Regions from separate parts of the Globicatella sanguinis genome, predicted to be linked through region 2. Evidence: predicted binding sites of a transcription regulator. Region 2 holds the regulator's gene; each other region holds the start of a gene.
What was found. The regulator Rex, encoded in region 2, represses fermentation and respiration genes when NADH is low (regulators of the CRP and FNR family bind a similar motif). The targets are predictions, from matches to a motif close to TTGTGAANTANTTCACAA.
Positions count from the first base shown of each region.

Region 1: pdhA (pyruvate dehydrogenase (acetyl-transferring) E1 component subunit alpha) is a predicted target of Rex. The motif match lies at 2,887-2,904, and genes of this name have one in related genera.
Region 3: adhE (bifunctional acetaldehyde-CoA/alcohol dehydrogenase) is a predicted target of Rex. The motif match lies at 6,845-6,862, and genes of this name have one in related genera.

Region 1 covers NZ_CP126962.1:2,489,791-2,500,564, forward strand. The annotation lists gene CYJ72_RS10945 (pullulanase) at 1-2,511, shown strand, start outside; gene pdhA (pyruvate dehydrogenase (acetyl-transferring) E1 component subunit alpha) at 3,059-4,168, shown strand; gene CYJ72_RS10955 (alpha-ketoacid dehydrogenase subunit beta) at 4,168-5,145, shown strand; gene CYJ72_RS10960 (2-oxo acid dehydrogenase subunit E2) at 5,235-6,854, shown strand; gene lpdA (dihydrolipoyl dehydrogenase) at 6,865-8,271, shown strand; gene CYJ72_RS10970 (acyl-ACP thioesterase domain-containing protein) at 8,408-9,193, shown strand; gene map (type I methionyl aminopeptidase) at 9,200-9,952, shown strand; gene CYJ72_RS10980 (oligopeptide ABC transporter substrate-binding protein) at 10,621-10,774, shown strand, end outside.
Region 2 covers NZ_CP126962.1:1,487,054-1,497,827, reverse strand. The annotation lists gene CYJ72_RS06515 (methionine ABC transporter permease) at 1-507, opposite strand, end outside; gene CYJ72_RS06510 (methionine ABC transporter ATP-binding protein) at 504-1,574, opposite strand; T-box leader at 1,615-1,873, opposite strand; gene CYJ72_RS06505 (aminotransferase class I/II-fold pyridoxal phosphate-dependent enzyme) at 2,026-3,186, shown strand; gene CYJ72_RS06500 (prepilin peptidase) at 3,364-4,029, shown strand; gene CYJ72_RS06495 (redox-sensing transcriptional repressor Rex) at 4,382-5,056, opposite strand; gene CYJ72_RS06490 (phospho-sugar mutase) at 5,525-7,246, opposite strand; gene pcp (pyroglutamyl-peptidase I) at 7,326-7,970, opposite strand; gene trxB (thioredoxin-disulfide reductase) at 8,090-9,031, opposite strand; gene CYJ72_RS06475 (NAD(P)H-dependent glycerol-3-phosphate dehydrogenase) at 9,360-10,379, opposite strand; gene lgt (prolipoprotein diacylglyceryl transferase) at 10,392-10,774, opposite strand, start outside.
Region 3 covers NZ_CP126962.1:361,889-372,662, forward strand. The annotation lists partial or broken gene parE (DNA topoisomerase IV subunit B) at 1-1,848, opposite strand, end outside; gene plsY (glycerol-3-phosphate 1-O-acyltransferase PlsY) at 2,372-2,980, shown strand; gene adhE (bifunctional acetaldehyde-CoA/alcohol dehydrogenase) at 3,942-6,584, opposite strand; gene CYJ72_RS01505 (group II intron maturase-specific domain-containing protein) at 6,963-7,409, opposite strand; partial or broken gene ltrA (group II intron reverse transcriptase/maturase) at 7,479-8,517, opposite strand; gene CYJ72_RS01515 (hypothetical protein) at 9,039-9,530, opposite strand; gene CYJ72_RS01520 (DUF6568 family protein) at 9,532-9,891, opposite strand; gene CYJ72_RS01525 (hypothetical protein) at 10,032-10,774, opposite strand, start outside.

The sequences.
Region 1 (10,774 bases), 1.0 Mb from region 2:
ACTAATTATCTCTATCATTATGAAATTATTCGTGGTGGAAAAAAATATTTAGTTTTAGATCCATATGCAAAATCAATGGGAGCATGGGATAATACTAATCCAATGCCAGTACCAGAAGATGTAGTGAGTAAACCAGTTGGAAAAGCGGCTTTTGTAGCGCCAGATCAATTAGGACCAAAATTAGATTTTGCCAATATTGAAGGCTATAAAAAACGTGAAGATGCCATTATTTATGAAGCGCATGTTCGTGATTTTACTTCTGATCCTAATATCGCAGATGAATTAACGGCGCAATTTGGAACCTTTGCTGCTTTTGTGGAACGTTTAGATTATTTACAAGATTTAGGCGTTACCCATATTCAATTACTACCGGTGATGAATTATTACAATGTCAATGAGTTAATCAATGACGAACGTTTATTAGAGTATGCGTCAAGCAATTCTAATTATAACTGGGGCTATGATCCACAAAACTATTTTGCATTAACTGGGATGTATTCTGAAGATCCAACTAACCCAAGTAAACGGATTGAAGAGTTTAAGAACTTAGTGAATGAAATTCATAAAAGAGGGATGGGTGTGATTTTAGACGTTGTTTATAATCATACGGTTCAAGTCCATATCTTTGAAGATCTAGAACCTAATTATTATCATTTTATGAAAGCTGACGGTACCCCTAAAGAATCATTTGGTGGTGGACGATTAGGAACCACGCATAAGATGGCTAGAAGAGTCTTAGTTGATTCTATTAAATATTTAGTCGATGAATATAAAGTGGATGGATTCCGTTTTGATATGATGGGCGATCATGATGCGGCCTCTATCGAAGAAGCGTATAATGCAGCTAAAGCGTTAAATCCTAATATTTTAATGTTGGGAGAAGGATGGGTTACCTATGAAGGTGATGATGGTTTACCAGAACAACCTGCTGACCAAACATGGATGCAATTAACTGATAGTGTTGCTTCATTCTCAGATGAAATTCGTAATGAATTAAAATCTGGTTTTGGTAGTGAAGGACAACCGCGCTTTTTAACCAACGGTGCTCGTAATTTAGAGTTAATCTTTAACAATATTATTGGACGTCCAAGTAACTTTAAAGCAGATGATCCAGGTGATGTAATTCAATATATCGCTGCCCATGATAACTTAACCTTGTTTGATGTCATCGCACAGTCGATTAAGAAAGATCCAAAAGATCATTCTGACGAAATATTGAGACGCGTCCGCTTAGGAAATAGTATTATTTTAACGTCACAAGGAACACCATTTATCCATTCTGGACAAGAATATGGAAGAACAAAACAATACTCACATCCGGATTATCGTACAACCGTAAGTGATGATTCAATTCCGAATAAAGCAACTTACATGGTTGATGCTGATGGTAACCCATTTGAGTATCCATATTTTATTCATGACTCTTATGACTCAAGTGATGCGATTAACCGTTTCGATTGGGAAAAAGCGACCAATGCTGAAAAATATGCAGAAAATGTGTTAACGCATAACTATACAAGAGGTTTAATTGCAATTAGACGTTCTACCGATGCTTTCAGTCATGATCTAGCAAGTGAAATTGATGAATATGTATCGTTAATTACGGTTCCGAACACAGATCCTAAGGCTAAAGTGGAAGCCAATGATTTAATTATTGGTTATCAAGCTAAAGCATCTAATGGAGATATTTATGCTGTTTTCATTAATGCGGATGAAAAAGAAAGAACCGTTAATTTTGGCGAAGCTTTCAAACATTTAGGTGATGCGAAAGTCATTGCTGACGCTAAGCAAGCTGGAACCAGTGTGATTGAAACTCCAGAAGGGGTCGTATTAGATAAAAATTCTATCACTTTAGATGGTTTAACAACTGCTATCTTATTGATTAAGAAAGGCGAGGAGATACCAGCGACTGAAATTACACCAGTTCCTGAGATAAGCGAAGTCAAAGATGGAGAGGTCGTTCAAGGTCATGAAGTCACATTAGATGACTACTCAGCATTAATAACTTTACCAGAAGATGCTTATGTATCAGAAATCGTCGAAGGAATCAACACATCGAACATTGGTAAGCATTTAGCCAAAGTAAAAGTTGTCTTCAAAGATGGCAGCTCACGGATTGTGTCTATTACAATGTTTGTTTTTCCGTCTGAAACACCAATTGAGGATCCTGAAGAAGGACCAGGCCAAGAAGAAGGACCAGGTCAAGAAGAAGGACCAGGTCAAGAAGAAGGACCAGGTCAAGAAGAAGGACCAGGTCAAGAAGGAGAAGCACCGGGTCAAGAAGGAGAAGCACCAGGTCAAGAAGAAGAGGTACCTGGTCAAGAAGAAGAAACACCTTCTAAAGAAAAAGAAACGGATGCTAAAGCCAAACCGATTGAAAAAGTGGAATATGCAGCTGTTTTACCAAATACAGGTGAAAAAGTAAACACATCCATTTTCACTGCAGCTGCTTTATCGGTACTAGTCGGACTAGGTTTAATTGTCAAAAAAACCGAAGAAGAGCAAGAGTAGGTAACGAAATGAGCTAGTTGTAAGCGCAGAAATAGGATTGCGGATGTTGTCTTGACAGTCACTGGATAAATGAATTAACATAAAATTACCTATTAATCGCAACGCAACTAGTAGGAAGTGGGCACTCGAAGGGAAAATCATATGATTTCCTTCTTCTAGCTCACTTCTTTTTTTGTTAATTACAATAGTAAAAACATTTCTTCACAAACTATATCGAATTTTAATTATGTTTCACAAAATCTTCTTTGAAAATTTATGAAATCTATGAAAAATATAACAGTTTAAAAGTTGTTTTATAACAGAATAAACAAAAGCCAATGCTTTATTTATGAAAAAGTAAGAGTTTTTATTTAACATATAATTAAAAAAATTATTATGTGGTTCATATCACAAAGTCTATTCAAAGCCTATTATAACAATGATGTAAGCTATATTATACTTGCAATTACGAAGCGTTAGTGATACATTAAATTATGGAAATAGAGATAATAACAGAAATTCGGGCTGTTTTATTTCGCATTAAAAAAAGGAAGGAAAGTGTACAAGTATGGCAAATAAGAACACTACTGTTTCATTCGAAAAGTTATTAGATCCAAATAACTTCGATTTTAGCACTGTACAAATCATCGATGAAGAAGGTAATGTAGTAAACGAGCATTTATTACCTGAATTATCTGATGATGAATTAGTTAAGTTGATGGAGGATATGGTTTGGTCACGTATTTTACATGAACGTTCAACAGCATTAAACCGCCAAGGTCGCTTAGGTTTCTATGCACCAACAGCAGGACAAGAAGCATCTCAATTAGGGTCTATCAATGCGTTAGAACGTGAAGACTATATCATGCCAGGTTACCGTGATGTTCCTCAATTAATTAAACATGGTTTACCATTACATAAAGCATTTTTATGGTCTCGTGGACACGTTGCAGGATCTACTTTTGATAAAGATCTCAATGCTTATCCACCACAAATCATCATCGGAGCTCAATATATTCAAGCAATGGGTGTTGGATTTGGATTAAAACGTGACGGTAAAAATGCAGTGGTTGCAACTTGGACAGGTGACGGTGGTTCATCACAAGGTGACTTCTATGAAGGAATTAACTTCGCTGGTTCTTATAAAGTTCCTGCTATTTTCTTCATCCAAAATAATGGTTGGGCTATTTCAACACCACGTTCATTACAAACAGCGGCGCCAACATTAGCTCAAAAAGCAGTTGCTGCAGGTATTCCTGGTATCGTAGTGGATGGTATGGATATTTTAGCGGTTTACGCCGTAACGAAAGCAGCTCGTGAATATGCTTTAGCAGGTAACGGACCAGTCTTAATTGAAACAATTTGTTATCGTTTCGGACCACATACATTGTCTGGAGACGATCCAACTCGTTACCAACCAGAAGGTGTTCAAGACGAATGGCAAGCAAAAGACCCATTAATTCGTTTCCGTAAATACTTAGAAAACAAAGGTTTATGGTCTAAAGAAAAAGAAGACGAAGTGATTGAACGTACACAAGAAGAAATTAAAGAAGCTGTTAAATTAGCTGATCAAGAACCAAAACAAAAAGTTTCAGATTTCTTAAAAAATATGTTTGAAACTCCAGACGTGTTCTTACAAGAACAAATCGCAAAATTCGAAGCAAAGGAGAATAAATAATGGCTCAATTAACAATGATCCAAGCAATTACTCAAGCATTAGCGACAGAATTGCGTAACGATGACCGTACATTAATTTTCGGTGAAGACGTTGGTAAAAACGGTGGGGTTTTCCGTGCCACTGAAGGTTTACAAGACGAATTCGGTGAGGACCGCGTATTTAATACTCCTTTAGCAGAATCAGGTATTGGTGGTTTAGCGGTTGGGTTAGCTTTAACTGGTTTCCGTCCAATTCCAGAGATTCAATTCTTCGGATTCGTTTTTGAAGTAATGGATTCTGTTGTAGGTCAAGCGGCTCGTACACGTTACCGTTTAGGTAATTCACGTCAAATGCCTATTACTTTCCGTGCACCATTTGGTGGTGGGGTACATACTCCAGAAATGCACGCGGATAACTTAGAAGGTTTATTAGCGCAATCACCAGGTATTAAAGTAGTAATCCCTTCAAATCCATATGATGCAAAAGGTTTATTAATCTCTGCAATTCGTGATAATGACCCAGTGTTCTTCTTAGAACATATGAAATTATACCGTTCATTCCGTGAAGAAGTGCCTGAAAAAGAATATACAATTCCTTTAGGAAAAGCGAATATCGTTAAGGAAGGTACAGATGTTTCTGTTATTACTTACGGAGCGATGGTTCGTGAGGCATTGAAAGCAGCTGAAAACTTAGAAAAAGATGGTATTTCAGTTGAAGTAATGGATTTACGTACAGTTTCACCATTAGATTTAGAAGCTATTTTAGCAACAGTTCAAAAAACTAATCGCGTGGTTGTTGTTCAAGAAGCACAACGTCAAGCAGGTGTGGGTGCACGTGTTATTGCTGAAATTTCTGAACGTGCAATCTTAGACTTAGAAGCACCAATCGGATTTGTTGCTGCTCCTGATACTATCTTCCCATTTGGTCAAGCTGAAAAAGACTGGTTACCAAATGCAACAGATATTGAAGAACAAGTACGTAAAACTTACGAATTCTAATAGACTTTATACGAAGCGATTGACGAGAGGTAAACATGTTTTACCTCTTTGGTCAATCTCATTATGAAAAATAAAAGGAGACAAAAATCATGGCATTTTTATTCAAATTACCTGAACTTGGCGAAGGTATTGTCGAAGGTGAAGTAGCATCTTGGCCAGTAAAAGAAGGCGACGAGATTAAAGAAGATGACGTTTTAGTTGAAATCCAAAACGACAAATCGGTTGAATCTATTCCTTCACCAGTATCTGGAAAAATCTTAAAAATTCATGTTCCTGAAGGAACAGTAGCAGTTGTAGGCGATGTATTAGTTGAAATCGATGCGCCAGGTCACGAAGATGAAGCACCAGCAACTTCGCCAGCAGCACCAGCAGCGGCTGAAGCAACAGTTGCAGATTCACAAGCACCAGCAACAGGCACTTTCCAATTCAAATTACCTGAATTAGGAGAAGGAATTGTCGAAGGTGAAGTAGCATCTTGGCCAGTAAAAGAAGGCGACCATATCAATGAAGACGATGTTTTAGTTGAAATCCAAAACGATAAGTCTGTTGAATCAATTCCATCACCAGTATCTGGTACTATTACTAAGATTGTGGTTCCTGAAGGAACAGTAGCAGTAGTAGGTGATGTACTAGTTGAAATCGCAGCTGAAGGACATGTCCCAGAAGCATCAACAGCAACACCAGCAGCAACTCAAGCGACTGCATCAGCACCAGCTTCAACAACTGCAAGTGCTCCAGTTGCAGCAGCAGATCCTAATCGTCGTGTATTAGCAATGCCTTCTGTTCGTAAATTAGCACGTGACAAAGGAATTGACATCTCATTAGTACCAGGTACAGGTGCCAATGGTCGTGTAACAAAAGCAGACGTTGAAAACTTTGATAGTTCAGCAGCAGTGGCAACACCAACAGCTCAAGTTGCTTCTACACCATCAGCACCAGCTCAAAGTACTGCTGCTCCTGCACAACAAGCAGCACCAGCTAAACCTTATACATCTAATTTATCAGATTTAGAAACTCGTGAACCAATGACACCAATGCGTAAAGCAATTGCTAAAGCAATGGTAACGTCTAAACATACTGCACCACATGTTACTCACTTTGATGAAGTGGAAGTATCTGCATTATGGGATCACCGTAAGAAATTTAAAGCAGTAGCAGCTGAACGCGATACTAAATTAACATTCTTACCTTATGCTGTTAAAGCATTAGTGGCTGTTGTTAAGAAATATCCAGCTTTAAATACTTCGATTGATGACGCAACGAATGAAGTTGTATACAAAAACTACTATAATATTGGTATTGCAACCGATACAGATCGTGGTCTATACGTGCCAGTTATTAAAGACGCTAATACTAAGTCAATGTTTGATATTGCGGATTCTATTACTGATTTAGCTGGAAAAGCTCATGAAGGTAAATTAACTGCCGGTGAAATGAACGGTGGCTCAATCACTATTTCTAACTTAGGTTCAGCAGGTGGTAAGTGGTTTACACCAATTATCAACTATCCTGAAGTAGCTATTTTAGGATTTGGTGGTATCGTTCAAGAACCAATCGTTAATGCTGAAGGTGAATTAGCTGTTGGCCGTATGTTAAAATTATCATTAAGCTACGACCACCGTATTATCGATGGTGCAACTGCTCAAAAAGCAATGAATGAGTTCAAACGCTTAATTGCTAACCCAGAATTATTATTAATGGAAGGTTAAGGTGTAAATTATGGTAGTTGGAGATTTCGAAATTGAATTAGAAACAGTCGTAATTGGATCTGGCCCTGGTGGATATGTTGCTGCCATTCGTGCTTCTCAATTAGGACAAAAAGTAGCCATCATTGAAAAAGATTACATTGGTGGTACTTGTTTAAACGTAGGATGTATTCCTTCAAAAGCATTAATCAGTGCAGGACATACTTATCATAATGCTTTACACGGAGATTTCTTTGGTGTAATGGCGAAAGATATTACCGTTGATTTCAAACGTACTCAAGAATGGAAAGATAAAGAAGTTGTTGGTAAATTAACTGGCGGTATCCGTATGTTACTTAAGAAAAATAAAGTTGAAATCATTGAAGGAGAAGCTTTCTTTGTTGATGATCATACTTTACGTGTTATCAATGGCGATTCCGCACAAACATATACATTCAAAAATGCGATTGTAGCAACAGGTAGCCGCCCAATCGAAATTAAAGGATTTAAATTCAGTGAACGTGTGATTGATTCAACAGGTGCGTTAGCATTAACTGAAATTCCTAAAGAAATGGTGGTTATCGGCGGTGGATACATCGGTTCTGAATTAGCAGGTGCCTTTGCAAACTTTGGTACGAAAATTACTATTTTAGAAGGATCAAACCAAATTATTCCGACATTTGAAAAAGACATGGTTCAATTAGTTGAATCAGAGTTCAAGAAAAAAGGTGTTGACGTTATTACCAACGCAATGGCTTTAAACTCTGAAATTAATGGCGATCGTGTAACGGTTACTTATGAAGTAGGCGGTAAACAACATAAAGTGGAAGCTGACTACTGTTTAGTAACTGTAGGACGTCGTCCAAATACTGATAACTGTGGTTTAGAAGTTGCGGGTGTTGTGATTGGTGAACGTGGTTTAATTAACGTTGATAAACAAGGACGTACCAATAAAGATAATATCTTTGCAATTGGAGACGCTGTTCCTGGTGCTGCTTTAGCGCATAAAGCTTCTTACGAAGCAAAAGTAGCGGCGGAAGCTATCAGTGGACAACCAAGTGCCGTTGATTACGTTGCTATGCCAGCAGTATGTTTCACTGATCCAGAATTAGCTTCAGTGGGTTATACAGTGGAACAAGCTAAAGAAGCTGGTTTAGACGTGAAAGCTTCTAAATTCCCATTAGCAGGTAATGGACGTGCGTTATCACTAAACGCAACTAGCGGATTTGTTCGTTTAGTAACAACTAAAGAAGATAATGTTTTAGTTGGCGCACAAGTAGCAGGGGCTAACGCTTCTGATTTAATCGCTGAATTAACACTTGCGGTTGAAGGTGGATTAAATGCCGAAGATTTAGCATTAACCATTCACTCACATCCATCATTAGCAGAAACTGTTATGGATGCAGCTGAATTAGCTTTAGGTCACCCAATCCATATTTAATCATTTAAAGAAGATTGCAAGCCGAGATTTATTTCTCGGCTTTTTATATTGCCAGTATCATTTAATAAATAATTTTAAACAAATTTGTCAAAATTATTGAAAGAGCGTTATAATACTTGTATCGAGGTGAAAAAACATGAGTCTTAAGCAATATACCAAACCCTATAGCAACACGTATCTACTATCAGAACAAGCAGCCTTGTATCCTGGCTCAAAACAAGCGGATTTGACCAAAGTATTAAAGCTAGTGTTAACGACATCGGATGCTCATGATCAAGCAGTCAAACAGACACTAAATGCGGATGAGTATATCATTAATGATCAGCAAACATGGGTTATTACCCAAAATCGGATGGTGATTCATCAATGGCCAGAGATTAATCAAGAAATTAAAATAAGTACCCATGTGATAGAGGCCAATCGTTTTTTCATCACACGTCAATTTGTGGTGGAAGCTGACGATATAGAATTAATGATTTTATTTTTTCAATTTGCAGCGATTGATTTTACTTCACGTAAGATGGTGAGACTGAATTATGAAACATTACCTGAATTGTTAGATTTAAACGCCGAAGTTAAAGTGAATTTTAGCCGATTAAAAGTACCTGAAAATGCGCAAAAAGTAAGTGAAAAGGACTTGGAAATTCTACCAAGTGATATTGATGGCAATCAACATGTTAGTAACTTAGTCTACTTGCGATGGGCTTATAATGCAATAAGAGAGCGTTTATCAGCATCAGGTCATGAATTAACCATTGTAGAAGTTAAATTTGGCAATGAAGTCTTATGGGGACATGAGCCGAAATTGCTAAATTACCAATCAAAACCAAATGAATTTGTACAAACGGACCAAATCATATATAATAAAACATTGGATAAAGAAGCGTGTCATATAAGAATGACATGGAAGAAGGAGAAATAAACATAAATGATTACATTAAAATCAGAACGTGAAATCGAAGCAATGAAAAAATCTGGAGAGTTACTAGCTTCCATTCATGTTGCACTAAGAGATTTCATTAAACCAGGTGTAACGACGGCTGAAATAGATAAGTTTGTTCAAGCAAAAATTGAAGGAGCCGGCGCAGTAGCAGCTCAAATTGGTTATGAAGGGTACGAATTCGCAACTTGTACAAGTGTAAATGATGAAATTTGTCATGGCTTCCCTTCAAATTATAAATTAAAATCAGGCGACATTGTTAAAGTAGACTTCTGTGTCGATTTGGATGGTGCTATTTCAGATAGTTGTTGGTGTTATGCTGTAGGAGAAATTAGTGACGAGCATCAACGCTTAATGGAAGTGACGAAAGAAGCAATGTATCGTGGGATTGCCCAAGCTAAAGTTGGTAATCGCATTGGGGATATCGGGCATGCTATTCAATCGTATGCGGAAGGGGAAGGCTTTGGGGTCGTGCGTGATTTTATTGGTCATGGTATTGGTCCAACGATTCATGAAGATCCACAAGTTCCACACTATGGCTTACCTGGAAAAGGTCTTCGACTAAAAGAAGGGATGACCATTACCATTGAACCGATGATTACGACCGGTACTTGGAAAATGAAAATGGATAATAATGGATGGACAGCCCGTACGCGCGATGGCGGTTATTGTGCGCAATATGAACATTCTTTAGTCATTACAGCGGATGGTCCCGTATTGTTAACGCAACAACCTGACTAAGAGTCAATGAAATTTCAATAAAATAAGATTCTTTAAAAAGAGGTTAGGCATCAACTTGATAAATTCAGTCAAGTTAGGGTTCGTTAATTAATAACACATTGCTTAAGTGGCATCAAATTTCGTCTTAATGACTTGTTTACGGCCAACTCCATTTTGCGTGGGTGGACAGACTCTACTTCTGTTCCACTCCCAATATTAGTTTTAGCTAGTGGAATATTGATGGAGCGAATCAAAAGCAGCAAAAATTTTAGAATTACGCTTTAAATCCAATTATCCATTGGATTTTAGTGGGAATCATGCCATTTTAAATAAATACTTGTTTTGGGTCAATCAACGATGGTATAAGGCAAGTTGAGACTGGGTAAAGTTTAATGAATGCTTCTTGTTTATTTAACAAGGATGTTCATTTAAATTTTATCCAGCTTTTTTTAAAAAATTAATTATGATAAGTATAATGAGAAATAGATTAGAAGTATCATTAATAAAATGAAATAATGAGAAAATTAGAAAAGTATTGAATTAATAAGCTTTCATCAATAAAAAAACGTTGAAAAATACGTATTTTCACATTTTTTTAATTTATTTTTAACTTTAAGCTTGCTTTTATCGTTTGCGTCGGTTAATATAACAGTATAAAGTTTTATTTATTAATTTTTGGAGGGAACATTATGAGAAATTCTTTAAGAAAACTTGCCGGTTTAACATTATCGGCATTAACACTTGGCTCTGTTGTTGCTAATTCTTCACTTACCCTTGTTTCTGCGCAATCGAACGTTGAATTAGAAACAGCTATAAAAAATGATGCTGAAGAAATTGAAGGTG
Region 2 (10,774 bases):
GCTAATGACATTGATAACTGTTGAGGCACTCACTCGTAACAATGACGGTAAACCTTCTCTTAAATAGACTCTAACAATAATATCCCATGGACTACATCCCATTGATTGTGCTGCTTCAATCACACCTGAATCTACTTCTAAAAGAGCAATTTCAACTTGTCGTGCGAAAAATGGAATCGTCGCAATGATAATCGGTACACTAGCCGCTGTTGACCCAATAGTTGTTCCGACAATAAAACGTGTGACATTTATCAGTAAAGCTAAAAGTATGATAAAGGGGATTGAACGAAAGATATTGATAAAGGCATCCAGAATTTTATAGATAACTTTATTTTCTAAAATGCCCCCAGGTCGTGTCACTGTCACAATGACACCGACAATCAATCCTAATATACCAGCAAAAATGATGGTCAAGAGTAACATATAGACCGTTTCCCAAGACGCTTTCACGATATCGTCAAGTAATTTATATACATCTGGCATATTGGTTTCAATAAATTGCATCATGCCTCATCAGCCTCCTTTTGAACATATTGTTGAAACAATGTTTGTACCGAATCAACTTTTACTGAGTGATGCTTTAAAAATTCAGTAGCAGCATTAATTTGTTGCGGTTCTCCTTTTAAAGCGACTAATAAATTGCCAACAGGTGTATTTTGAATAATTTCAATATGACCGTATAAGATGTTAATTTCAATCCCATATTCACGAATAACCTCTGTAATAAACGGTTGAGTCGTTTGATCGCCCGTATAGGTTAATCTGGCTAATTCAGATTCATGACTAATGGAAATGGTTTGAGGATGTTTCAAGACTAATTCAATCTCTTGGTCAAAATGGGTTGCTGTATTGATGAATTCTTTAGTTAAACGTTGTTTTGGTTGTGTAAAGATTTCTAATATACTGCCTTCTTCTAGGACATGCCCATTTTCCATTACTGCCACTCGATCACATAAATCCTTCACAACTGCCATTTCGTGGGTAATCACAACCATCGTGATATTCAATTTTTGGTTCAACTCTTTTAACAGTTTTAAAATCGAGCTGGTAGTTTTTGGATCCAAGGCACTGGTTGCTTCATCACAAAGTAAGACATCCGGATCATTGGCTAAAGCTCTAGCGATTGCCACTCGTTGTTTTTGTCCACCTGATAATTGACTTGGATAGCTATCGGACTTTTCTTTCAGTCCAACTAAATTTAATAATTCAGCCACTTTATGAGCGACTTCTTTTTTCGAAAGGCCACTGCCTTTTAAAGGAAATGCAACATTATCAAAAATCGTTCTTGAATTCATTAAATTAAAGTGTTGAAATATCATGCCGATTTTTTTGCGTGCAGTTCTTAATTCTGCGGGTGCTAATTCAATTAAGTTTTGTCCATTAACAATTACTGACCCATGTGTTGGTCTTTGTAATAAATTAATCGTTCTAACTAAAGTGCTTTTTCCCGCTCCACTATAGCCGACTATTCCAAATATTTCGCCGCGATTAATTGATAAATTGACATCTTTTACTGCAGTTACGACATTATCTTTTTGTTTAAAGACAACATCAATGTCTTTTAATTCAATCATTATTATCCCTCCAATATAAAAAACTCTCATCCTATCATAAATAAAGGACGAGAGTTATCATTTCGTGGTACCACCTTTTTTTGTTAAATTATTGCTAATTTAACCTCATACAGTACAGTCAAACATGTATTAACGATACTGTGCCATTTTAACGGTTGGATCCGTCCACTCTTATTGCGTAGCATTCAGAGTGACCGCTCAGTGGCCATTTTCAAATTAAGTTCATTTACTTACTTTCACCAAATGTAAGCTCTCTAGGAAATGTCCATTAATTTTACTTTCCACATCAATGCGTTTATTTATATTATGTAGCTATCATACAAGATAATTTTTTCTTTGTCAACAATTATTAATTAATTTCTCATTTTTCTCATTTTTTGTTTAATTAACTGTTATATCGCGGTTTTATATGCTACAATTTAAGAAATAACAATAGAAAGTTGGGATAACGGTGAAATTTAATCAACAACTTAATCATTTACAACCAAGCCCTATTCGTTCTTTCAACGAAGAAATTTCAAAAATAGAAGGCTTAATTCCATTAACAATTGGTGAACCTGATTTTAATACCCCTGTTTTTATTAAAGAAGCGGCGATTCAATCGATAAAGGATGATCTAAACGGCTACTCTCATTCACGTGGTATGATTGAATTACGTCAAGCCATTGCACGCTATGTCTTACGTAAATATGATTTATCTTACTCGCCTGATACAGAAATCATTGTTACGTCAGGACCTACGCAAGCTTTATTCGCTAGTTTCTTAACGATTTTAAATCCCGGCGATAAAGTGCTAATAGCGTCACCCAATTATGTTATCTATAACACTCAAGTGAGTTTGGCACATGGTGAAATGGTCATGGTTGATACTAGTGATACAAACTTTATCTTTACACCAGAGAAGTTAGAAGCAGCCATCATCGATAATCCTGGCACAACAGCTATTTTACTAAACCATCCTGCTAATCCAACCGGTGGTACCTATACTGAACAGCAACTTCGTGCATTGGTACCGATTATAGAAAAATATGATTTATGGGTAGTTTCTGATGAAATTTATGGGGAATTATCTTATGATCATCCTCATTATTCAATGGCTAAATTATTAAGAGAGCGTACAATTCTTATTAATGGTTTATCAAAATCGCATGCGATGACAGGCTGGCGCAGTGGTTTTCTAGCAGCACCGGTTGAAGTAGCCAACCAGTTATTTAAAGTTCATCAGGCAATGGTCAATACTCCTAATACGCAAATGCAATACGCTAGTATTGTCGCATATGACAACGGAGACGATGCTAGCGAAGAAATGCGCGCCATTTATAAAGAACGCCGTGATTTCTTAATGAAAGCTTTTAAAGAAATAAATATTGAAACTTTAAACCCTCAAGGTGCTTTCTACTTATTTGTTAAAGTTCCTGATTGGTACCAAGGCAATGATCGTGATTTCTGTTTAGATTTAGCACATCAAGCCAAAGTAGGCGTTGTACCAGGTTCAGGTTTTGGACCAGCCGGTAAAGATCACTTCCGAGTCAGCTATGCCGCTAGTCTTGAGACTTTAAAAGAGGCAATGAAACGTATTACTGCTTTTGTAAAAGAGCATCAACCTTCGTAATAATCGCTATCCTTTAATATAAATGTAATAACCTCAAATGTAACGGTATCAACCAGTGGACATTTGAGGTTTTTTGATGCTGATCTTGATTTTGTTGCTACTTAATTCGTTTAAAAAATTGAATTTAGATAAATGTTTTAAGTTCAAATAGCGTATCTATCAGTAGGAGGTTGTAAAATGACAGTACTACTCTTTATAATTGGGACTTGTCTGGCTTCATTTTTTACCTGTATAGCCAGTGAACAAACTATCAACTTTACACGTCGTTCTCATTGTGATAACTGCCATCACGCATTAGAAGCAATCGATCTGATGCCCTTGGTATCATTTTTAATATTAAAAGGAACCTGTCGTCATTGTCACGCGAGCTTAAATCGTAATTATTTTTTTCTTGAATTACTGGGTGGTTGCTTTGGTCTTTCTCTTTATTATTTACAATTCAATAACCTTTACGAAGGTTATCTATTATCACTCATTATTTGTTGGTTACTTTTATTAAGCATTGAGGATTATTTTCATTTACAAGTCAATTGGTGGGGATTATTCATCTTAGTCGTTCTTTGTCTGTTTAATAGACAGTCACTGTGGGTTGCAGTCGTTATATGGTTATTATTGGAAACAATCATTTATTATCGCCCTACGTCTTTTGGAGGAGCAGATGCCAAAATAATCGGCTTATTAGCTTGCACTTTAGAAGAAATGACCATCCCTTATTTCATCTTAGGCGCAGCCTTGTTCGGCCTTCTTTATTCCATATTACAATATCACCACATCAAACGCTGGAATGCCATTCCTTTTATCCCTAGCATCGCAATCAGTTATCTATTTTGTTTACTCTTATAAAAAAGGGCTCTATACTTTTTGGTGTAAGTGGGAGTGGGCAAAATTTTTTTAAATTTTGTTCAGGCATATCCATTTATTTCAAAGCGCAGTGGTTGAGTGGTATCAAATGGCGTCTTAAGATAGCTGAGTATAATCTTGGAAAATTCAATCTCGTTATTGTGCGTTAATTAAAAGCGCAGTGGTTGAGTGGCCTCAACTGTGCGGGGGTAGGCCGACGAAGCGAAAATCAACTGATTTTCACTTCTTGCCCACTCCCATTCACACCATTTGACAAAGAGCAAAAAAAGTAGGTAGGAAGTAGAAAATCTCAAAATTTTCCCTTCGGCTACCTACTCAACTATTATTTACCAAGTTAAAATGAGAAATTATATGGAACATCCATATAGTCATCATCATCATTTTCAATGTTACTATCGATGAAATATAATAGCGTTTGAAGTTCTGTCGTTAAGTCAACATTTTGAATTCTGACCGATTTCGGCACATCAAATCGAAGTGGCGTAAAATTCATAATTCCTTTAATGCCTACATTAACGAGACGTTCCACTACTTTTGGTGCTACTTCCTGAGGAACAGTTAAAATGACCACTTCAATTGCTTGGGCTTCGATTTGTTCTTCTAATTCATCCATGGAATAAACTGGAACTCCAGATAATATTTTTCCAATTAAGTCTTGATTAACGTCAAATGCTGCCCCAATACGCACATTATTATTTTTTCTAAAATTATAATTTAATAAAGCATTACCTAAATGGCCAACACCAATCAAACCGATTGAAGTTAAGCGATCTTGATTCAATGCCTTACTAAAGAAATCTAATAAATAATCTACATCATAGCCATAGCCACGTTTTCCTAATGCCCCAAAATAAGAAAAATCGCGTCGAATGGTTGCACTATCAACTCTCACGGCTTCACTTAATTCAGTTGATGAAATTCTCTTTTTCCCTGCATTATGTAAAAATCGTAAATAGCGATGGTAGATTGGTAATCGCTTGGCAGTCGCTTTTGGTATATCCTTGTGCATAATTTCCCCTACCTTTTCACTAATCTAATGTTATAAACTATTATAACTATCAAGATTATAGCAAAACTTCACAAAGATAGCTAGTGACTTTTACTTATTTGTATATAAAATCACAATTACTTTCGTAAAAGGATTCATTATCTTATAAGATGATTATGGAAGCTATCGTAAGAGTGTTATGAGGTCAGGCAGAAACTTTAAAAATTATATTTGGTTTCTGCTAATTCTTTTAGAGCGTAAAGTCAGTGGCCTCAACTTGACTCTTCAATAGACAGAGCATCGAGGCTGGGCAAAACTTTTTAAATTCTGTTCAGGCATATCTATTTATTTCAAAGCGCAGTGGTCGAGTGGCCTCAACTATGCGGGGGGGAACAGATGAATCGAATACCAATTAAAATTCAACTTCTTACCCGCTCTCATAAGAAAAAAACTGAGTAGAAGTTACTAAATTTCTACTCAGTATTATTGCTATTCTCCAATTAATTCTTGAATCGCTGTTTCTAATTTTTCTGCTTTTTCTTCTACTTCAACTTTAGATTGACCGGTTGTTCCTAAATATAATTTAATTTTAGGCTCTGTACCACTTGGTCTAAAGGCAACCCAACTGCCATCTGCTAAAGTATATTTTAAAGCATCAGATGATGGGTACGCTAATTGACGTTCTTTACCATCGCTTAACTTTAATGTTCCAGCTAAATAATCAGCCGTTTTTTCAACTGCGAGTCCACCCATTTCTGAGATACCTTCTTGACGAATATTCGCCATTAATTCTTTCATTTTTGCTTGACCAGATAACCCTGGGAAAGACAGTGAAATCGTCTTTTCATAGAAATGACCATATTTTTCATACATTTGGTTAATCGCATCTGCTAAAGTGCGACTTTCTTTCTTATGATAAGCTGTTAATTCAGCTAACACTACTAATGCTTGAATCGCGTCCTTATCACGTACAAATGGCTTGATTAAGTAACCGTAACTTTCTTCAAACCCCATTAAGAATGTATGTTCACCTGTTTCTTCGTATTGTTGAATTTTTTCTGCAATGAACTTAAATCCAGTTAATACTTCTACCATCGTTAGGCCATAACTTTCCATAATGGCATCCGCTAAATTAGTCGAAACAATTGATTTAACAGCTGCACCATTTTCAGGTAGTGCTCCTTTATGCTGTAAGGCGTTTAAAATATAGTCTAACATCAATGAAGCAATTTGGTTCCCGGTAATTAATTGATAGGTTCCATCCGCCGTTTTTACTTTTGCTCCTAAGCGATCTGCATCTGGGTCTGTCGCTAAAATAATATCAGCATCCACTTTAACCGCCAATTCTTCGGCTAAATCGAAAGCGGCATCAGATTCTGGGTTAGGTGATGCAACAGTTGAGAAATCGCCATCTGGTTTTGCTTGTGCTTCTACCACCTTAATATCTTTGAAACCGGCTTGTTCTAAAGCTTTCATCCCTAAATATAAACCTGTTCCATGTAATGGTGTATAAACAATATTGACTTGGTCAGCCATTTCATTGACTAATTCTTGATTAATGGTCACAGCTTTCATTTCTTCTAAATAAGCTTGATCCACAAGATCGCCAATAATCTCAATAATTCCTGAACCTAACAATTCAGTTTTATTACCGACTTCAACCGTTAATGGATTCTCAATCGCACGTACATATTTCGTTAAATTGTCTGCATCTTCTGGTGGCATTTGTCCACCATCCGCGCCATATACCTTATAACCATTATACTCTGCTGGGTTATGACTGGCTGTAATCATGATACCAGCGAAGGCATTTAAATGTCTCACAGCAAATGAAAGAACCGGTGTCGGTCTTAAACTTTCATACACATAACTCTTAATCCCTTGTTTCCCTAAAACAAGAGCGGCTTCCATTGCAAATTCTGGAGAAAAATGTCGTGAATCATAAGCGATAGCGACACCACGTTTTTTTGCTTCCTCACCATTTTCAATGATTAATTGCGCTAATCCTGCTGTCGCTTGACGAACTGTGTAAAGGTTCATACGGTTAGGTCCTGCACCTAATACACCACGCATACCAGCCGTTCCAAAACTTAAACTAGTTGAGAATGCATCTTCAAAAGTTGCTTCATCCATACTTTCGATTTCTGATCGAAGTGCTTCATCTAAACCATCAAAATTTTTCCACGTTTCCAACGTATTATGCCATGACATACGTTATCACTCCTCTCGTTTCGCTTTCAGTATACCATGATTTTCAAAAAACTACTATAAAAATTTATAATAGTGCTTTTTAGACTTCTGTTCCTCCAGTAATTTTGAGGTCATGCTGATTTTTAATAATCGTTGCTAAAGTGATTTCAATCGCTTTTACTATCTGCTCCAATGACATCGAAGGCTGATTGGGTTGGTCTACGACTTGACTAGGTAAATATGGAATATGCATAAATCCACCAATAACATTCGCTTTTTGAGCCGCTAATGTATCTAATAAGTAATACATTAAATGATTGCAGACAAAGGTCCCTGCTGAATTAGAAACAATAGCTGGAATTTGATGTTGTTTTAGCGCTTGAACGACACGCTTGATGGGTAATGTGCTAAAGTAAGCAGGTGAGCCTTGGGGATTAATCACTTCATCAATCGGTTGGTTGCCTTCATTATCCGGTATGCGGGCATCATCCATGTTAATGGCGACTCTTTCTAAAGAAATTGCTGAACGTCCTCCGGCTTGTCCTACTAAGAGCACCGCGTCCGGTTGTTCTTTCAGCAAATAATCTTGTAATAAGCGACCACTTTTATGAAATACGGTTGGTATTTCATATGTTACAATTTGAGTATCATTAATCAACATTGGCAATCGTTTAATCGCCTCTAGTGCTGGATTAATCTGTTCGCCACCAAATGGATCAAACCCTGTTACCAGTATTTTCTTCATCATACTTTCTCTCCTTAACAAAGAAAAAAGTGTCGTAATGATTAAAATAGAAAATGAAAATCTTAGTTTCCACTGCTATTGTTAATCATTGCAACACTCCTTCTTATCGTATTATTTGCTTAATCTTTTAAACTCATTAAGTATTGATAAGCCATGTGTCCAGCTTGACTACCATCGCCAACGGCAGTCGCAATTTGGCGTAAGTTAGTGTGACGTACATCGCCAACAGCGAACAAACCTGGTACGCTTGTTTCCATTTGATTATTGGTCACAATCCATCCCTCTTCATTAGTAACATTCAATTCTTTTACAGTATCAGAGTTTGGTATTAATCCAACATACACAAACACACCATCGGCTTCAATTGTACTGGTTTCATCGGTCTTTACATTGCGGACTTTTACACCTTCGACATTATTTTCACCGATAATTTCTTCAACTACAGTGTCCCAAACGAAATTCACTTTTTCATTCGCAAAGGCTCTATTTTGCAATACTTTTTGCGCACGCAACTCATCTCGACGATGAATAATCGTTACTTTGTCAGCAAACTGTGTTAAATAAGTTCCCTCTTCAACAGCAGAATCACCGCCTCCTACGACGATAACATGACGATTTCTAAAGAAGAAGCCATCACAGACCGCGCAATAAGAAACACCTTTACCCGCTAACAGTTCTTCACCTGGCACACCAAGTTTTCGATGATTAGCTCCCGTCGCAACAATAACGACTGGCGCTTGATAGATTGTTTTGCTGGTGTGGATCTTTTTAGTTAAGGCATCGATTTCTATTTTTTCCACATCGCCATAAATATGCTCTGCCCCGAAAGCCATAGCACTTTCAAAAATATGGTTCGCCAATTCAGGTCCACTAATTAATTTAAATCCAGGATAGTTTTCAACATCGGCAGTATTGTTTATCTCGCCACCTGGCATCCCTTTTTCAATAATAATCGTTTCTAAATTTGCTCTTGAAGCATACAATGCGGCCGTTAGTCCTCCTGGACCAGCTCCGACAATGATGACATCGGCCTGAACAATCTCTTTATCTACAGTTGTCATTCATTTCACACTTTCTATTTTGATTTCTTATCCATCTTACCACGAGTATTCACTTTTGAATATTTTTTTGCTTGATTGCAAACTGACTAAAAAGAGTAGGCTAGACGTAGAAAATTCAAGGAATTTCACTTCGCTAGCCCACCCCGTATAATTTCGCCATAAAAAACTATTTTATAATCTTCACTTTGATATGCAGCGAATTGCAATCCAGTTAGAATAGAATTCTCTCGAATTGCTACGCGTTTTCCGCTCAACCTTTTGTTTGTATTTTCACAGCATTTGATTCAATCATAAGGTCCAAACCTGAACCAGATGGTAATCAACTCACTTAATCTTGACTGATTGCTTCTTGTTTACCTTCGCGCAACATTAATCCTTCAACTGCCTCGCGTACTGGAACTCCTTGATACAAGGCTGAATAAATAGCATTGGTAATGGGCATTTCCACTTGCTCTTCTTTAGCTAAATCATAGGCCACCGCTGTCGTCGTGATACCCTCTACTACCATATCAATTTCTTGAGCAACCTCTTCTTTAGTCAGACCTTGAGCTAATAAGTTTCCTGCTTGCCAGTTACGGGAATAAGGACTCGTACAAGTGACCACTAAATCGCCTACACCACTTAGTCCTAAAAATGTCAATGGATCCGCCCCTAATTTGACCCCTAAACGGGTAATCTCAGCTAACCCACGAGTCACCAGCCCCGCTTTGGCATTATCGCCATAACCTAAGCCCACTAAAATCCCTGCTCCTAAGGCAATGATATTTTTTAACGCTGCTCCTAGTTCAACACCCAATACATCTTGATTCGTATACACTCTAAAATACTGATTCATAAAGAGTGCTTGGACTTTTTGTGCCACCTTAAGATTCTCGCTAGCAGCCGTAACCGTTGTTAAATCTCGGCGCGCGACTTCTTCAGCATGACTCGGTCCAGAAAGCACCACTGGTTCTGGATAACCTTGCGCTTTTAACACTTCTTCAATGACTTGAGTCATTCGTAAATGCGTGTGAGGTTCCAATCCTTTAGTAGCGTGAATGATTAGCGGTTTAGTGGATTGATCTTGAAGAACTGCTTCGATTCGTTGAACGATTTCTCTCATTGCATGTGTTGGAATCACAATCAAAATAGCTTCAGCACGTTGGACAGCAGCTTCAAAATCATCAGTCGCTACTAATGTCGTTGGTAAATGAGTCTTTTTTAAATAACGACTATTAGTATGATCTTGTTTAATTTCCTCAACGACACGTAAATCTCGTCCCCAAATTAATACTTCATGATTGTTTTCCGCCAGTACTTTAGCTAAAGCCGTTCCCCAAGAACCCGTTCCTAAAACTGTTACTTTCACGATAAAAACCTCCTAATATCGGTTGTCAGTATAATCCGATACCAACAAATCTTTTCTTCGCCATAAAATAAAGACAATCGATAAGATGACAAACACTCCCGCTAACCATTGAGAAACACGCAATGGTCCTAAATAGAGACTATCTGTACGCATCCCTTCTATTACCATTCGACCAAGACCATACCACAATAAATAGCCTGCTGCGACTTCGCCATCTTTTAAAAATCCTGGAATTCGTCTCAAAATAATTAAAATGATAAATCCGAGAAAATTCCATACCGATTCATATAAAAAGGTTGGATGATGGTACGCGCCGTTAATATGCATTTGTTCAATTAACCATTCGGGTAATCTTAATTTCTCTAAAAAATCACGAGAAACTTCATAGCCGTAAG
Region 3 (10,774 bases), 1.1 Mb from region 2:
GCGTTCAACCTGCGCCGCATCATCAATCGTCACACGTATTAAAATTCGAGAATCTGGGTTCATCGTTGTTTCCCATAATTGGTCTGCATTCATTTCCCCTAAACCTTTATAACGTTGTAAAATATAGCCTCGCCCAATCTTCTTAATCGCTGATTGTAACTCCTCATCGGTCCAAGCATATTCTACTTGTTGTTTCTTACCAGAACCTTTTGAAACTTTATATAATGGTGGCATTGCCAAATAAACTTTTCCAGCTTCAAGTAGTGGTTTCATATAACGATAAAAGAAAGTCAAGAGTAAGACCTGAATATGAGCCCCATCGGTATCCGCATCGGTCATAATAATAATTTTGTCATAATTACAGGAATTAATATCAAAATCAGTTCCTACTCCTGCCCCGATAGTATAAATCATCGTATTGATTTCTTCGTTTTTCATAATGTCTTGCATTGACGCTTTTTCAGTATTAATTACTTTACCACGTAATGGCAAAATAGCTTGATAACGACGGTCACGACCTAATTTTGCGGACCCACCCGCTGAATCACCCTCGACTAGGTATAATTCATTTTTACTCGCATCTTTTGACTGGGCTTTGGTTAGCTTACCAGAAATCAATTTTTCTTGTGCCGATTTCTTCGTCCCACTACGAGCGGCTTCTCTAGCTTTACGCGCTAATTCGCGAGTTTCACGAGCACGAATCGCCTTGCGTAAGATCATTTGGCTAAAATTCCCATTTTCATTTAAGAAACTTGAAAGACGTTCATACATTAAATTCTCTACTAAAGGACGAGCTTTGGGTGTACCCAATTTTTCTTTAGTTTGCCCTTCGAATTGTAAGTATTGTTCTGGAATACGAACAGACACCACCGCGGTCAAACCTTCGCGAACATCACTACCTTCTAAGTTTTTATCTTTTTCCTTAATTAGACCTACTTTACGACCGTAATCATTAAATGCTTTGGTAATCCCGGTTTTCATACCGACTTCATGCGTTCCTCCAGAAGCAGTCCGAACATTATTAGCAAATGATAAAATTGTTTCGGAGTATCCGTCATTGTATTGCATTGAAAAATCAACTTCAAATTCTTCCACTGCCGCTGAAAAACTGAACGCATCTCCCAATACATCTTTTTCTTCATTTAAATATTGAATAAAATCTTCTAATCCTTTTTCATAATGAAAAATTTCTTGGTAGTCATGGCGTTCATCTACTAGTTCAATCGCTAACCCCTTTAATAAAAAGGCAGATTCTCTTAATCGTTCAGCAATCACTTCGGAATTAATATGAGCACTACCAAAAATACTTTTATCTGGCATAAAATGCACGGTAGTACCATGAGCCGTTTTACTTGAAGCTTTTGATTTAACTAATTTTGAAGCAGGTTTCCCTCCATTTTCAAATCGCATTCGATAAAGATTGCCATCACGTTCAACAGTCACTTCTAACCAGGAAGACAATGCATTAACCACACTTGCACCAACACCATGAAGTCCTCCGGAAGATTTATAGCCCCCTTGACCAAACTTACCACCCGCATGGAGGACAGTTAAGATAACTTGAATGGTCGGTACCCCACTTGCATGCTGACCAACTGGCATCCCGCGGCCATTATCTTGTACTCGAACACTACCATCTGCTTTAATTTCTACTTTAATATAATCAGCAAAACCAGATAAAGCTTCGTCGACTGAATTATCAACAATCTCATAAATTAAATGATGTAATCCTCTTTGGTCTGTCGAACCGATATACATCCCTGGTCTTTTTCTTACTGCGTCCAAACCTTCCAATATTTGAATCGCGTCATCATTATATTGAATTGGTGTCGTCTTAGTTTCTGACATTTAATCACCTCTAAAATTTTCTTATATTCAACTCTTCTATAATAGCAAATAACTTTACTGCTTTTCAAATATTACTTGAAATTTGTAATTTAAGCAAATACAACTTACATTGAAGTGGGCCAGAAGTAGAAAATTGAATGATTTTCGATTCGCCTGCCCGCCCCAGCACAGTTGGGAGTAGGCCAGAAGTAGAAAATTGAATGATTTTCGATTCGCCTGCCCGCCCCAGCACAGTTGGGAGTAGACCTAAAGTAGAAAATAGAATAACTTTCGCTTCGTCGGCCTAACCCTGCACAGGTTGAGGCCACTCAACCACTGCGCTGTAAAATAAGTAAAATAAATACATAAATAAATGGAACCAAACAAATTTATAAAGTTTATTACACAACCACATATATGGCTGTTTAAATAATCATAAATGCATTATAAACTTACAGCTGTCTTAATTATGATACGTTAAGCATTGTTGTTTCACTTTATTTAATGTAAAATAGTAGCGTATATCCAAAGATGGAGGTTTATTATGCAATTTATATTTTTATTTATTTGTTATTTATTAGGATCAATTCCAACTGGTGTTTGGTACTCAAAAATTAAACACCAGATTGATGTGCGTGAATTGGGTAGTGGTAATAGTGGCGCCACCAATATTGGACGTAATTTTGGATTTAAAGCTGCTATTTTTGTAACGGTCATTGATGTTCTAAAAGGACTGGTGGCGATGATACTTGCACATTACTTTTATCCTAATACTGATTGGGTAATAATGGGAGCCGGTATAGCCGCTATTTTAGGTCATGCTTATCCTATTTTTGCCAATTTTCGTGGTGGAAAAGTGGTCGCCACTTCTTTTGCAGTATTAGCTGGTTATAATTTTTTCATTGGTTTAAGCTTTGTATTATTGTTATTTTTATTAATCTATTTAACGAGCACTATTAGTTTAGCCGCCTTAACGAGTTTTTCATTAGCAGCCTTATATGTTTTAATTACCCAACCGTTAATATTTGGTCTTGGCTTTATCGCAATCGCCGCCTTTATGATTTATCGTCATCGTACTAATGTGGTCCGTCTTATGAAAGGTGAAGAAAGTCGCATCAATTTCGGTCTTAGAAAACCAACAAATAATAACTAATATCACCTATTTTAATGTTATCAAATATTTATTTAATAATATTTACTTGCCATCCGTTTTTATGCGGATGGCTTGCTTGTTTTCTAGGGATAGCTTGGGCAAAAAAGTTCGGTTATGTTGTCTTTGCAGCTTGTGCTTATGCTCATGAGTAAAATCATACAGTAACGCCTACTTGTATCTTTCCATGAAATTCACCTATTCTTAAGTGTGATTTCAGGGAGTGGGCAAGAAGTAGAAAATTAAATAATTTTCGCTTCGTCTGCCCACCCCCGTACAGTTGGGAGTAGACCAGAAGTAGAAAATCGAATGATTTTCGCTTCGTCGGCCTACCCCCGCACAGTTGAGTAGGTATCAAACAAGTCATTAAGACGCAGTTTGATGCCACTCAACCACTGCGCTATTATTATCGAGCAATCACTTTATTGATTTTATCAAATTTATACCAAACCTCATTAAGACGCAGTTTGATACCACTCAATCATTGCGCTAATAATTAATGAACAATAATCTTAACTAAATTTATTAAGTTTATGCCCAGCCTCTTTGCAAACTTCTTATTATACATACTTCAAATAGCTTTGTTTAGTAATAGAGATTGGGCAAAAAAAGGAAAAATTTTTGCCGCTTGTCCATATTCATTTTCCTCACTAAATATTTAGTAGGTCCACACAATTAATAACCTTTTTCTTGTGGGTCCATACTAAAAGTTGTAGCGTCCTTTTACTAATAATTGGCCAATCAAGCGATGCTACACTTGGCCAGTTTTCTTTACCAATAAAAAAACAACGGAATAGCCGATTGGCTATTCCGATACTAAATGACTAGATATTATCTCCCATAAAAACTAGTCCACAATTGAAGTTAACACGAAGAGGAAGCGAATTATTTTGTGCTTCGTGTTAATAAGAGTTCTTTGTGCTCTGCATCAGCACAAAGCTCTTATTATTATCTATCAACTAAATTATTTTAAACGACCTGGGCGTTCTTTATATCCATAGTAAGCATCTTCGATGATTTCTTTCATATCGCTTACTAATGCTAAACGTGGGTTTACAGGTGTACATTGATCTTCATAAGCAAGATAAGCAATTTCTTCTGCACGTGCCATGTATTCTTTTTCGTCAACACCTTGAGCTTTAATACTCATTTCGATACCACAACGTTCACCTAAGTCATAAACTGCTTGAGCTAAGCTAGCAACTGCTTCTTCTGGTGTATCAGCTTTAAGTCCTAATAAGCGTGCAATATCTTGGTAACGAACATCTGCTTTATAGTAGTTATATTTTGGCCAGTTACCTTGTTTTGCAGGACGAGTACCATTGTAACGAATAACATATGGTAATAGAATCGCATTTGTACGGCCATGGACAGTATGGAAGAATCCACCAATCTTATGAGCCATTGAGTGAGAAATTCCTAAGAATGCATTCGCAAATGCCATACCAGCCATTGTTGAAGCATTATGCATTTTCTCGCGAGATTCAAAGTCTGCTTCTTTAACAGAACGTTCTAAGTATTCAAATACAATCTTAATCGCTTGTAACGCTAAACCATCAGTATAATCATTCGCCATTAATGATGTATAAGCTTCAATCGCATGCGTTAACACGTCCATACCAGTATCTGCTGTTACAAAATCTGGCACTGTCATTACTAATGCAGGGTCAATAATTGCAATAGTTGGTGTTAATGAGTAGTCTGCTAATGGGTACTTCATATTATTTTTCTTGTCTGAAATAACCGCAAATGGTGTCACTTCTGAACCCGTACCAGATGTTGTTGGGATACCAACGTATTTTGCTTTTTCACCCAATTCAGGGAATTTGAAAGCACGCTTACGAATATCCATGAATTTTTGTACTAAGTCACGGAAGTCGATTTCTGGTTGCTCATAGAACATCCACATTACTTTAGCAGCATCCATTACAGAACCCCCACCTAAAGCAATAATTGTATCAGGTTCAAAGCTCTTCATTTGATCAGCACCACGACGAACAGTTGAAATATCTGGATCTGGTTCTACGTTAGAGAATACTTGATAAACCACTTTATTACGACGTAAATGTAATTGTTCGATAATCTTATGTAAGAATCCTAATTTAACCATCATTTCATCAGTTACAATAAATACTTTTTCAACATCACGCATTTTTTGTAAATATTGGATTGAATCACGTTCGAAATAGATTTTTGAAGGAACTTTAAACCATTGCATATTATTTCTACGTCTCCCCACTTTTTTGATATTAAGTAAATTGATTGCGCTAACGTTATCACCAACTGAGTTGGCACCATAAGAACCACATCCTAAAGTTAATGAAGGAATGAAGGCATTATAAACGTCCCCAATACCACCAAAAGTTGAAGGTGAGTTCCAAATAACACGAATTGCTTTAACTTGACGTCCAAATTCTTTTACTAAATCTTCATCATTAGTATGGATAGCAGCTGAGTGTCCTAAACCATTGAACTCAACCATTTGACAAGCTTTCTTCAATCCATCTGCTTGATCTTCTGATTTTAGAATAGCAATCACTGGTGATAATTTTTCACGTGTTAAAGGTTCATTCGGCCCTACTTCTGAAACTTCTGCTGCTAAAATATTTGTTCCTTCTGGAACAGTAAATCCAGCTTGTTCTGCAATCCAAGTAGCAGGTTTACCAACGATATCAGCATTTAATTTAGCATCAGCACAGTTTTTACTATTTGCTTTTGCTCCGAAACAGAATTCTTCTAATTTAGCTTTTTCATCTTTATTAACGAAGTAAGTATGATAAGACTTCATTTCGTCACAGAATTCATCGTAAATTTCTTTATCAATAATGGCTGCTTGTTCAGAAGCACAAACCATTCCATTATCAAATGATTTACTCATCACAATATCATAAGCGGCTTGTTTAACATTAGCTGTTTTTTCAACATAAGCTGGTACGTTACCTGCACCTACCCCTAATGCTGGTTTACCACAAGAGTAAGCGGCTTTAACCATTGCGTTACCACCTGTTGCTAAGATAGTTGCAACGCTTGGATGATTCATTAAAGCAGAGGTTGCTTCCATTGAAGGTAAAGTAATCCATTGAATACAGTTTTCAGGAGCACCTGCTGCTACTGCTGCTTCGTAAACAATTTTCGCTGCATGTGCAGATGATTCTTGAGCTGCTGGGTGAAATGCAAAAACAATTGGGTTACGTGTTTTTAATGAGATTAATGATTTAAAGATTGCAGTTGAAGTTGGGTTAGTTGTAGGTGTAATTCCACAAACAACTCCGACTGGTTCAGCAACTAAAGTTAATCCTGTAACATCATCTTCTGAGATAATTCCAACTGTTTTAGTATGACGCATATTGTTAACAACGTGTTCGCAAGCAAATAAGTTTTTAGTTGCTTTATCTTCAAAGACACCACGTCCTGTTTCATCATAAGCGTGTTTTGCTAAAACACCATGTTGATCTAATGCAGCAACAGATGCTTTTGCGACAATATAATCAACTTGCTCTTGATCTAAAAGACGGAATTCTTCTAATGCCACCACTGCTTTTTTTACTAATCCATCGACATGCTCTTCAGCAATTTGCTGTTTGTTTTTTTCTACAACTTCTGCCATTTTTTAAATCCTCCTCAATAGGTGTTTCTTCTTTACAACTACATATTACATTTTTCACAATGTTATGTCAAGGATTTTGTGCAAAAAATCACATATTTTTTATAAAAATCTTTTCGATAGAAGCCGATGACGATAACAAAATAACGAAAACGCTATCAAATTTTTAGACGTTTTTTTCCTATTGTGAAGCGATTCGTGGTACTCTTATAAGGTGATTTCACAATGTTTTTCTTAAACTATTCCCTTTACTTACATAAAGTTTGTGCTCTTAATCACAATTAGATTGTGAAAAGTTTAGCCAATCGAGTAGGAGACTAATCATTAGTTGATTAGTCGTCCTCTCACACCACCGTACGTACGGTTCTCGTATACGGCGGTTCAATAATGTAAGTACACTTTCTCTGCCAATTGGGTCATATTCAAAAGACCCCATTGGTAGAGTTTTTCCGTTGGTATGGCTTGATGAACTTCCCAAGTACAGGACAATCGCCAATATTTCTTTCTTGAATAGGCGATACGTTTGGACTCATCGAGTGTTAGCCCTCTCTTCATGAGTTCTTTTATTTTCGTTCTTGGTCGTTTCCATCGTTTGAGTATTAGTTGTCTGATTCTGCGATGTAACCAGGATTCAATGGCTCGGATAGTGCCTTTAATATAGCCTCTTCCGTGGTATTGTATCCACCCTCTGGCTACTTGGTTGATTTCCTTTACCAACATTTGAAAGGTTTTCGGTGTTTTTCGACTCGTGACTTGTCTAAGTTTCGCTTTGAATTGCTTCACTGCTTCTTTAGTCGGTCGGTATCGACAGCCTCCATTCGCTTTCATTATCAGACAACTCAAGAACTTTAAACGGTAAGGACTACCTACTTTGCTTTTTTCTGTATTCACAACCAATTTCAATTCTTTTGATAGAAATCGGCTGATACTCTGTAGAATTCGTTCGCCTGCTCGCTTACTTTTCGTAAAGATGACAAAATCATCGGCATAGCGTACGAATCGGTGTCCCCGTTTCATTAGTTCTTTATCTAACTCATGTAAATAGATGTTACTGAGTAATGGCGACAGGACACCTCCTTGTGGGGCGCCTTTTTTCTGTCTTTTGGAAGTTTCCGTTTAGTTCAATGACTCCGGCTTGCAAGAATCGGTTAATCAATCTTAATATTGATTTATCGTCAATGGGTTGTTTCAGAAGATACATCAGCTTGTCATGGTTAATCGTATCAAAGTACTGTTTTAAATCGCAATCCACGACATATCGGTAGCCTTCTTCATAATACTTGGCACATTGTTTTCTTGCTTGATGAGCATTGCGATTTGGTCTAAACCCATAACTGTAAGGGCTAAAGGTCTTGTCGATTGACGGTTCAATAACCTGCTTAATCGCTTGTTGTATCACTCTATCCCTTACAACGGGTATGCCTAGTTTACGAACCCCTCCATTCGGTTTAGGTATTTCAACCCGTTTTACTGGCTGAAGACGGTAGGTGCCTTCGAATAATTTCTTACACAAAGGAACATAATAGTTGAAGATATGACTTTCTACTTCTTCAACGGTCATCCCATCCACACCCGGGCTTCCGCCATTTCTTCTGACTCTATCACATGCGCGTCTCAGGTTATTTCTTTCTACCACCCTCGACATTATCGGATAGTGACGCCATTGGTCCAAAGCTTCTCCTAGTGATTGACTCTGCGCAGATGCATACTCTTTCGATTCCGTCTTATCCCTTTGCATCTTGCCAAGCTTTTGCTTGTTTTCTGCCTTCTTCATCTTCACTACCTCTCTTTCTTTCCAATGTTCATTATTGTTCAGTCCTTCAGTTGGTAGACAACCTACTATGACCTCTGCTGACTTCTCATGATTCGTTGTTACTAAGATATGCTTATCTCTCATGAGACCTCCCCAGGTAAGGTGCGTTAACCTCCCTCCCATGTCACCGCTTGATTTATCCAACCATAATCCGTGCAGTATTGGGCTTTACTTTGTTCTGCAAGCTCACCCTTATGGTTAGACCTTCTATCAAGTTTCTATTCGTCGGTGCAGGAGTTTGCCTTAGGCTTCCTTCAGATTCCGCCTCACGACGACCTTAATTCTTAGTGCTTTAGCACTTAGAGATTAAGGATAGGGTACCGACACCCTTGCCCTTAGCTAACAGTTCCTACTGCAAAGCCTTGCTGAGACTGTTTGACTTTAGTCATTACAGTCTCACATGCGTTAGAAGTAGCGGACTTGAACCGCCAAGTTAACGCCCATGCTGGGCGCACAAAAAGACTGAACCAAAATAATACTTTCGGTTCAGTCTTATTTAAATGTCTATTTTTGTAACAAAAGAGTGGTCACTTATGATGTCATTTAGATTTGGATTTATTTTATTAATCCTTCTTACAAAAATATGGCTCCAAGACCTAATTCTTTAGTTTTAATTTCAACCTACTTATTGTTTATGCCATCTGTTAATTTTGAGTTTCCACATCTTCACCATGTAAGATAAAGTTACCTACTTCGATTTGTTGATCTGAAAAATTTTGAATCACACGCACATGATACTCTTCCGGGTTATGACTAATATTTTCGACATAAAATAAATATTCAATCGCATCATAATATTCTTTTTTATCTTGCAGTATTTTGATAATCCGTTTCAGCCCTTTTTCTGCTGGCTTAACTGGGCTACTCCAATTAATAATTTCAGTTGAGGTATAAATACCATCTGACAGTGGTGTAGTATCTACTACAGTTGTTACTTCTTCAGTAGTTTCAGCTATTATTATTTCTTCAGTGGTCGCCTCTAAGGTTGTTGAAATTTCCGCTAAGGTATCCTCAAGGGTTTGGGTAGTCATCTCGATAGTAGCTTCACTCGTAGAATGATCAGTTTCCACTTCCTCTTTATTATCACATCCAATAATAAATGTACAAAGGATTAAAAGTAGGAGAAGTTTTTTCATTTTACTTCTCTTCTATCATTTGAACGATTTCTTCTTCAGTCATTGAACTGTCACAACGAACTGCGACACCTGAAGCTTGTTTAACTAAAAATCCTGGTACAGTAGGAATGTTAAATTGTTCGCGGAATGATTGAATATCTTTGAAATCATATTCTTCACTTTCTGAATCAATTAAGTAAATTTTATATTGATACTCCTGTGCTACTTTATTTAATTTATTTACAAAGCGACGGCAGTATGGACAAGTTTTTCTTCCGATATAAATATTTGTCCCCTCTTGTTCTAATAATTCAATCCCTTTGACTGGTGAAATTTCCTCAAATACTTTAATTTGTTCTAAATAAGTTTCGATTTCATTCATTTTATCTACCTCCATAATATGAGTAAATTGTAACATAGTTATAAGGGAAATTCACTTAATGAGGACTGATTATTATATTGGAGTTAATATCAAGTATGACTACATATATAGGAAATAAGTTTAAATGATGAAAATTTTATTTAAGCATCTAAATCAATCTCATCCAATTTTTGACGTTGCTTGCGTTTATAAATAGTTGAAATTAAGATTAAAATAGCACCTAACATTAACAAAATCAATGCCCAAGTCATGGCTCTTTGTTGTTCTCCAGTTGTTGGTAATTGGACCGTTTGCTTTTTATTTGCGTTGGATGATGACTGTTGCTGATTGTTAGTCTTATTGGCTTCTGTATCATTTGCTTGATTATTACGATCCTTTTCACTCGATTGATTATTATTTGATTGTGTCTTTTTCTGGGACGACTGATTATTCGATTTCTCTGTTGAGATATTGTTTTTATTTAAATTTGATTGCTTGTTGTTGTTAGTCTTTTGATTGGTTGCTAATTTTGCTTTAATATTGTCCAGCGTATTAGTGTTATTACTTGATTTTGTTGTCGATGGTACCTGTTGGGTATTCGTGCTACGATTAGCAGAATATCTTGAACCCGATAATGGCTTAGTCGATGATGGAGACTCTTGGTTAGATGAATTGTCCACTATATTATGGGTAGATTCATCTTCTTTTGTATCTTCATTATTTGATGATTCAGTAATTGCATTATTATCTTCCACTTCAATGTCGCTCGTGGTTTCTTCTTCGACAAGCGTATGCCAATCGATGTCACGGTAATAGTATTCTGCTAAATAACCGGTAGTTGATGCTTCGACCGGGTGCCAAGTTTGAGTCGCTTCATTAAAGGTGACCATTTTTACTTGATATT